DNA from 4 places in the Psychrobacillus sp. FSL H8-0484 genome. Region 4 is predicted to be linked to each of the others. Evidence: predicted binding sites of a transcription regulator. Region 4 holds the regulator's gene; each other region holds the start of a gene.
What was found. Region 4 encodes Rex, which represses fermentation and respiration genes when NADH is low (regulators of the CRP and FNR family bind a similar motif). Its sites were predicted from a motif close to TTGTGAAATATTTCACAA; they were not measured.

Region 1 (2,206 bases), 1.8 Mb from region 4:
TCTTTTACAGCATTTGAGATTATACTTTTTAATGTCTCGATTGATTCATCATCTTCAAAAATTGTTGCACTACCACTATTTCCTTTTGATTTTGAAATACTGATCTTTGTAATTTCTCCATCAACTTTCAATTTTTCGTTATCTTTTGACTGATGTTCAAAGTTAGTATTATTTACATCTATTGTGGTGTTATCTTCTGATTGGCAACCTAAAAGAAATACAGACATAAAAGCCAATGATAAAACAAGAAATATAATCCTTCTCATGTATTATTACCTCCAATCCAATTGTCTATATTATTAAAGATAGACGAAGCAAATCCTTTTAAGTTTCAATTATTATAATAATCTGGTTTTTTAAATAACAACAAAATTTATAAAGACAGCCTTCATTGAGACTTTTTACATTTCCTTCGATTACTATTAATATCTATCTATAATTATCATAAGCAACCCCATGAATTTTAACTAAAGCACCCGTTAGCCATCCATGCAGCACAAAATCAGTGCTGCACCACAGAGAATGAAAATGTTTAGGAAGTGTCAATACTGATACTGACCTTAATCCAGTCAACCGTAATCCATAGACTTATTTATGCTCTCCTCTTTTTTTACGATTAAGTAGGGGTCTTCTTAAGTATTGTCATTTTTCTTTTCTTGAAGAAACTAATTTTCATGGTAGTTGGATAAAAGTTATTTCTTCTTTCTTGTTTGAATGTATTTTTCCGTCAATAATCCCGCATTAAACACCGATAAAATCATGGTGAAGAAAAATATTACCCGAACGGTTGGATCCCTCTTGTCAGCAATAAACTCAATACTAGAAAAATTAACATAAACAAAGCCAATAGCAACAAATACAGATAAGATAAATTGCCCTTTTAAAGACTTAATCATAAAATGCCCCCTATAAATATTATTGAACTGTCCTGCGTTAGTTTAAGAAAAAAGTGCCACCCCCAGACTTGAAGTAAAGCACCCCTTCTCGTTCAATATTTTACATATATTAACTTATTCAACACATTCGCAAAAAAAACCTCTTCTTCAACTAAACTGCTGCTTTAGTTGAAGAAGAAAAAAAACCGTCTAAGCAGCTCAATGAGCCTTCATTAAAGCACCCGTTACTGTAAGTTGTAAGTGTAATACTTCACAAAGTCAGTAAAGAACAAAAAATAAAAACACTCCTATGAGATACCACTATTGATGGTACTTTTTAGGTGGTATACTGGAGATAGATTACTTATCTAATAATGTAGGGAGGTTTACGCGTATGGAGGTAACATTTACAGTAAGCAAATGGGATGAAAAGCCAGTCGATGACACTAGAAAAGATTTCCCTATTAATATTGCCCATGTCGAATATGATATTGATGGTGAATTAAAAGGAAAAGCTTTTGTTGAATATTTATTATATTATCTAGAATCAAATGCAGAAGATGGTCACATGGCCACTTCTAAAATTTCCGGATTTCTGCATTTCGAGGGAACTTATAAGGGAAAACGGGGGACATTTACAGCTATAGAGCAAGGAATATTTGATAAAGGAAATCTAGATTCTCCGGCAACAATCATCAAAGCCACCGGTGAATTAGAAAGCCTGAAAGGGTCCTATAATTATAGGTTTGCAGGTCAAACCAGTAAAATGATTCTAGACTTTGAATTTTAGCAAAATACCCTATAGTTTAGTAAAAGGGCATCCCCTGTAATACCAGGAATGTCCTTTTCGTCGAACGAGCTTGTTCAACTAACCTGCCCCTTTAGTTCAATAAGAAAAAAGCTTTACCTCTTCTTGAAGTAAAGCACCACGATACTTTAATAAGTTATTATGTTCCTTGAAGTTTTATTGTGGTGTACTACTATAAACTACTTCACCCTCACTATTGTAAGCAATATATTCAGCATCATATATTTCACCACTTTTGGTTCTAAACAATCCAAATTTCTCATCTGAATCCTTAGCAAGAAGTTTAAAATTATGAATTATATCCCTACCTTTGACAATTTTCACGCTATCTATTTCTTTATCGAATACCCTTAGTAAAACAGCATTAAATTCTTCTTCATTGCTAAAAGGAGAATCGAAAAATGAAAGATGGATTGGTTCAGTTATCCCTTCTGGAATAAAGGAATAATCTCTTTTTTTCTTCCAAGAAAACAACGATTTTTCAAGATACATTTCCATCTCAGTACCATCAGCCGTTTTGGAA
Region 2 (2,206 bases), 2.0 Mb from region 4:
CATTGTCCAAAAACCAATCCAACCTAAAAGACGTTGTTTATCTGTTAATGTACCTGCAGTTCGACTGACAGCAGCAATTTGAAACCCAAAAATAAAGTAAGTTGTTAAAATAAGTGCTAATAGAACTCCGTGTACAGTTAATAGTTGATAGTAACCAATTCCCCAAGGGAGTGTAAATTGACCGGAACGAACTAATGTCTGTAATAATCCACAAAGACCACCGATTAATAAAGCAACAAATGCTACGTATACATGTGCAAGTGCAAGTTTACCATCTCGAGGATCTACTTTTACCAAATCTTTTGCTTTTTCTGTCATTGTTGTCATGTTACTCCACCACCTTTAGCATGGAAGTCATAGAAGAGTGTCCTATGCCACAGTATTCATTACATAAGATTAAAAATTCCCCAACTTTATCAACTGTTGTGACGTATTCGGATACATATCCAGGTTCTAACATCATGTTAATATTAGTACCTGCAATTTGGAAACCATGTACGACATCTTTCGTTGTTGCGATAAATTTCACTTTTGAACCAAGTGGTACTTCTATTTCAGGTACATTGTAATAAAATGCAGATGCAACTAACACCACTTCATAGTCCCAATCCTTACCCTCCACTTTATGTACACCAGGATTATTGAAAGGTGCTATCTCATCCACTCGCTCAGGATCAATGTACACCTTTGCACTTGGTGGATGGGAACCAAAATGGAATGCACTAAAACCAACAATAATTAAAAATAAGACCAGCGAGCCAACTCCAAATGTAAGCCACCATTTCTCGTACTTATGAATATGCATAACCTCAAACCTCCATCATATTAAAATCGATCAACAAACAAGTAAAATGCCATGAACCATGTAACTAATATAAATACTCCAACCATACTAACGGAAACGAGTGTCCCTTTTAAGTCGGGTTCCTTTTCATGCTTTTTGGACATTTTCCTTACACCTCCATAAATCGTTCTTGTATAGATTCATATTAAATTTAAAAAAGTGTTGTGGATGTGAGAAATATCACAGATATAAAGTAATGATGTGAAGAAAATGTGAAATAATAAAACAAGGGTTGTTGATTATCCAATTTCCCCCATTAAAATTTCACAAGAAATGTGCAAGGACCCATGTTGCACTTGTACGTTTTTGGTTCGCTTCGGACGAAATGATCACTACATCTTTACCGAGGGCTAAGTGTAGAAGGACTGAGCAGCCAAAATTGCATCTTTGACTGCTTACTATATAAATAGGAAAGTGGCTATTTTTCATTTCCAAAAGCTTAGACTCTTCTATTAGAAGGAGCTATGGAGTGTGGCGAACGAACGACTACCACACGATTATCGAAAAAAAGCGAAAGGGATGCGACTTTGTCGCATCCCTCCGCATCAAGAATTCTCGATTATGGTGTAGAACTAGTTCAGTTCCAAGCACTCCAAAAGCACCTATGCATATATCCCCATTTTAACAAGCAATTTACTGTGTACTTTGGTTAATCAACACGTGAAATAATATAAATAAAGTGGAAATAAAAAAGAACTTTCATATTTGAAAGTTCAGAAAAATAGTATGTATTAAATTCCTAAAAATTTATTCATCAATTGTTAGTATGATTGTTAAGTTTCCTATATTTGCAAGTTCAACGGGTAATTTAAAAGCATGTTGAAAACCGAATAATTTTGTTTTTCCAACAATGACAGTTGGTGGTGTAATATCTACTTCGACCCCATCACGAGCTACTACTGTACATAAGTTACCAGCTACCATATTCCCCAATTCTCCAGTAAATGATTCCAGCATTTCCCCTTCTAAAGGCATTCCAAACATAGTTGCTCCAATGGAAGATAAACATTCTGAAGTTGAATCTATAATAATACGGCCTTTAATATCTCCAATTATTCCTATTAGAACGCCCATCTCTTCTTGCTCAAAGGGTTGTACCATGAGAGAGGGTGATTTAATATCCATCGGAAAAGGGATAACAGATTTTAACGATTGTATAGTTCCATTTAATATAGTTTGTATGTGTTTTGACGCAGTCACCATTTCCCCTCCAAATAGTAAAGATGTATCGATTTTAGCATAATTACTAGGAAAAAAGAATAGAGGTATAGAAAATCATACAATAGTATGGTATATTTAAATGAGAATGAATTTCAAATTCACTGAGAGGACGATTTGAATGTTAGCTATATTAATCGGTTC
Region 3 (2,206 bases), 2.9 Mb from region 4:
ATAAATAGTGAGAAACCTTGCCATGCCATTGCTGGAATAATTGCTCCAACAAAGCCAAAAATATTAGATGTTGCTAAGCCTGCAAGTAGTCCTAAAAGAACTTCCCCTGCATAGATATTTCCGTAAAGACGTAGACCGAGTGTCAACGTATTTGCGAATTCTTCCATTACTTTTAAAGGAGCTAAAAAAGGAAGTGGTTTTAAGTAATCTTTACCATATTCTTTTATGCCCTTCGCTTTGATACCATAGTAGTGCGTTAATAGAATAATCATTACTGCAAGTGTCATCGTTACCGTCGGATCTGCTGTTGGAGATTTCCACCAAAGCACACCATCATACGATATCGAAAATGGTAGACCTAACACGTTTGCTACAAAAACAAACATGATTAATGTGATACCAAGAATATGGAATCTTCCACCTGTTTGCCAGTCAAAGTTACTTTTAATAATGCCTTTTACGAAGTCCATAATCCACTCCATGAAGTTCTGCATACCAGTTGGCTTCAGCTTCAAGTTTCTTGTCGCTATAAAAGCGATCAAAAATACGATGAGTGTTGTGACTGCAAGCATCAGGATATTCGACCAGTTTCCGTGCATCCCTAAAAACTCAAAAGTGGGATTTTTATGTTCCACGATTAATTCACCTCACTTTCACAATCTCATTGTTGGTGTCTTGCATAATACATAATTCGTTCTACTAAAAGCAGAACATAGGGAATCATTAATCCAATGACTGTGCTTATAACATGAATATACTGTGGAAGTGCAAGTGCTATTGCAACAGCTGCAACGCCAGATGCGAAGCGGAATGTTGTACCGAGACCTGCTCGTCCTTTTCCATTTGTTAACACACGGTCAAATTTCTCCATTCTACGTACTAGAATCCAGAAATTATACAGACCAAACAAAGAACCTAGTGCTAAGCCTGCAAAAATTGTCGAATACGGGGTAAACCCCCAACCTAGCGCACATACTGCGAGCAAAAAAAATATGTACTTTTTCTGCTTTTTATAGATATGTTGCATTTCATGCATTGGTCTTTAGTCTCCTGAATCATATTTTCGAATGGTAGCAATAAGTGCTATCACGCCAACCGAGAGGCCGAGTAATAGGCATATTACTAAAAATACTGGAGTGGTTCCATAAGTATTGTCAATCCACATTCCTGTGAATGTACCTATTAAGATAGAACCAACAAGCTGTGAGAGAATCGCTGAATACATAGCTATCCCTTGTAACGGACGTCTTATTTGACGCATAAAAGTTTCCTCACGTTTTTCCTGTTAAAGTAAAAACTGTGAATCTAGTAGAAAGTTGATACATCAAGTGTTTCAAGCACGAAACACCTATATTGATTATCCTTTGTAAGCATACAATAGGGCCAATTTGATGTCAATTAGTAGAAGTGAAAAACTTCACAAATACTTCTCATTTGACATCTTATCGACAAATTTAAAAAATTATTTTTGTTTTAAATATTCTTTTAAAGCATCCACTATCTTTTCTGAAGCTTTGCCATCCCCATAAGGATTACTCGCTTTCGCCATTTCGTTATAAGCAGTTGGGTTAGATAAAAGCTCATTTGCTAATCGGAAAATAGTTTCTTCTTCAGTTCCTGCTAGTTTCAACGTTCCAGCTTCAATTCCTTCTGGTCGTTCTGTTGTATCGCGAAGAACGATTACTGGTTTCCCTAACGAAGGCGCTTCTTCTTGAACTCCACCAGAATCCGTCAGAATAATAAATGATCTAGCCGCGAAATTGTGAAAATCTAATACTTCTAACGGTTCGATTAAATGAATACGATCATTTTCTCCAAGAATGTCGTTTGCTATTTCTCTTACCGCTGGGTTCATATGAACCGGATACACTACTTGTACATCCTCATGTTCTACTAATAATCGATTAATAGCTCGGAACATATTGCGCATTGGCTCTCCCAAATTTTCTCGACGATGGGCTGTTAAAAGAATTACTCGACTATTTTGTAGCTTCTCTAAAATAGGATGCGTATAATCTTCTTTTACAGTTGTTTGAAGTGCATCAATCGCTGTATTACCAGTAACAAAAATCCGATCACTTAGCTTATTTTCAGCAAGTAAATTTGCTCGAGATTTTTCCGTTGGCGCAAAATGTATATCTGCCATTACTCCCGTTAGTTGTCTATTCATTTCTTCAGGAAAAGGAGAATATTTATTCCATGTACG
Region 4 (2,206 bases):
CTAAAAAGCTCAAAGTTTGAATGTCCAAATGATTCGTCGGCTCATCGAGAATGAGTAAATCTGGCTTGCTAAGTAGCATTTTCGCTAATGCAAGTCTCGTTTTTTGGCCCCCGGATAACGCTTGGACAGGCTTGTCATAATCTTCTGGGAAGAACTGCATTCCGTGTAGAATCGAGCGGATGTCCGATTCAAATCGGTAGCCTCCAGCTTCATTAAAAGCGAGCTGTAATTCGTCATATGCAGCAGTTACACGTGCGTACGCATCTGCATTCTCATATATAGAAGGATCAGCCATTTGTGATTCTAATGAACGAAGCTCTTTTTCTGATTCAATTAAATGACTAAAAATGGACTTCATTTCCTCCCAAATGGAAAGCTTAGATTCGAGTCCGGCATGTTGTTCTAAATATCCTAAGCGAACATTTTTGGGCATAATAATATCGCCAGTATCATATGACATTTCGCCTGCAATTATTTTAAGTAAAGTAGACTTTCCAGCACCATTTCGACCAACGAGAGCAACTCGGTCACGGTCTTGAACCTCTAGCTTAACGTTTGTTAATATATCTTCCCCATTAAAGGATTTCGTTACTTGATTGACTTGTAAAACGATCACGATGATTCGCACCTCAATTCTACTCTTAAGTGTAATAGATAGGGCTGAACGTTGCAACGCTCTAGTCTTTACATTACATGAAATGTCTAGTAAGATAATAACAATTTGTTCGAATGAAATAGGAGGATTTTTATGAAACCTGAAGCACCGAGGATTCCTCAAGCAACAACGAAAAGACTTCCTCTATATTATAGATTTTTGCAAAGCTTTCATAATGCAGGACACAAAAGAGTTTCCTCACAAGAGTTAAGTGATGCAATGAAAATTGATTCCGCAACTATACGACGTGATTTTTCTCATTTTGGTGCACTTGGCAAAAAAGGATATGGATATGACGTACCTAACCTGCTCGAATTTTTTAGAAAAACGTTAGACCAGGATGAAGCGGCAAATGTGGCTCTTATAGGGGTTGGTAGTTTAGGAACTGCTTTTCTTAAATATAACTTTCAAAAAAACCACAATACTAAAATTGTCGTTGCTTTTGATACAAAAGCACCTGTAGAGGGAACAATTATGAGTGATATTCCCGTTTTTCATTCTAGTGTAATGGTAGAAAAGCTGAAAGAGTACGGAATAGAATTAGTCATTTTTACGTTACCAAGTCGTTCAGCACAAGAAGTGGCAGATCGTTTAACCGGCACGGCGGTTAAAGGGATACTAAACTTTACACCAGTGAGGTTAAGCACGTCTGATGCCATTCGTGTACATACTATTGATCTGTCAGTAGAATTACAGACGCTTATTTACTTGATTCGAAACGAGGATACAGAATAATGAAGAAAGCCTTCCACCGCATTTAAAATCGGTAGAAGGCTTTTCTTTATGGCATTTGCGAATAAGTTTCAAGGAATTTTTGTATGGTGTCTCCATAAAATTGGAAAACAGTCACAAATCCGTTTAATAACATATGAGACACAATCGAAGCGATGATTCGCTTAGTTTTATAATAAATATAAGCGAATATAAATCCCGAAACGGCATATAGTAGGATGTGCGTAAACTCAAAGTGAATAGCCCCAAACGCAATAGCACTAACGGAAGCCGCTACAAAGAAATTTGTTTTTGGTAATAACATACCGAATATAATGCGACGGAATATCAGCTCTTCTAATATTGGAGCAAAAATGACAATGGAAAAAATCACAAATGGCACACCGTGGGCGATTTCAATAAATTGTGCTGTATTTTGAGACCCAGGCTCCACCCCAAGTGCAAGCTCAATGTTTGCAGCAATGATTTGTCCTAAAAATACTAAGAAGAATCCGATTACTCCCCAGCCAATTGTTTTCGCTAAGCTAAACGGTGCTCCTTTAAGAGGTCGTAAAAATGCTTTATCTTTACGAATAATAAGCAAGGTTATGACTGTGGCAATCCCCATACTTAGAAATATCCACCAACCAGCAGCAATGAGTATTGGATTTTCAACATCTAACGAGGTAAAAAAATTGCGTAGAAGCGGTATAAAGAGGGCTCCTGATAGTTGCATCATGCAGTAAACGATTAATATGTATATAGCTGTCTTTTGTTGTTTCATGTAATTTAATACCTCTCCATTTATCTAGTTTCTTTTATTGTAAAGGAAATACAAAA

Region 1: a site for Rex is predicted at 1,135-1,152, ahead of MHH81_RS08715 (DUF3224 domain-containing protein). Genes of this name have one in related genera too.
Region 2: a site for Rex is predicted at 1,013-1,030, ahead of MHH81_RS07645 (cytochrome c oxidase subunit 2A). Genes of this name have one in related genera too.
Region 3: a site for Rex is predicted at 1,406-1,423, ahead of MHH81_RS03295 (AtpZ/AtpI family protein). Genes of this name have one in related genera too.

The regions. Positions count from the first base shown of each region.
Region 1 is NZ_JBBOSZ010000001.1:1,827,447-1,829,652, reverse strand. It holds gene MHH81_RS08725 (hypothetical protein) at 1-266, opposite strand, end outside; gene MHH81_RS08720 (hypothetical protein) at 693-896, opposite strand; gene MHH81_RS08715 (DUF3224 domain-containing protein) at 1,270-1,665, shown strand; gene MHH81_RS08710 (hypothetical protein) at 1,840-2,206, opposite strand, start outside.
Region 2 is NZ_JBBOSZ010000001.1:1,626,258-1,628,463, forward strand. It holds gene MHH81_RS07635 (b(o/a)3-type cytochrome-c oxidase subunit 1) at 1-327, opposite strand, end outside; gene MHH81_RS07640 (cytochrome B5) at 329-805, opposite strand; gene MHH81_RS07645 (cytochrome c oxidase subunit 2A) at 826-948, opposite strand; gene MHH81_RS07650 (chemotaxis protein CheX) at 1,592-2,044, opposite strand.
Region 3 is NZ_JBBOSZ010000001.1:691,205-693,410, reverse strand. It holds gene atpB (F0F1 ATP synthase subunit A) at 1-635, opposite strand, end outside; gene MHH81_RS03300 (ATP synthase subunit I) at 662-1,036, opposite strand; gene MHH81_RS03295 (AtpZ/AtpI family protein) at 1,043-1,261, opposite strand; gene wecB (non-hydrolyzing UDP-N-acetylglucosamine 2-epimerase) at 1,463-2,206, opposite strand, start outside.
Region 4 is NZ_JBBOSZ010000001.1:3,622,074-3,624,279, reverse strand. It holds gene MHH81_RS17700 (ABC-F family ATP-binding cassette domain-containing protein) at 1-616, opposite strand, end outside; gene MHH81_RS17695 (redox-sensing transcriptional repressor Rex) at 749-1,390, shown strand; gene MHH81_RS17690 (CPBP family intramembrane glutamic endopeptidase) at 1,437-2,150, opposite strand.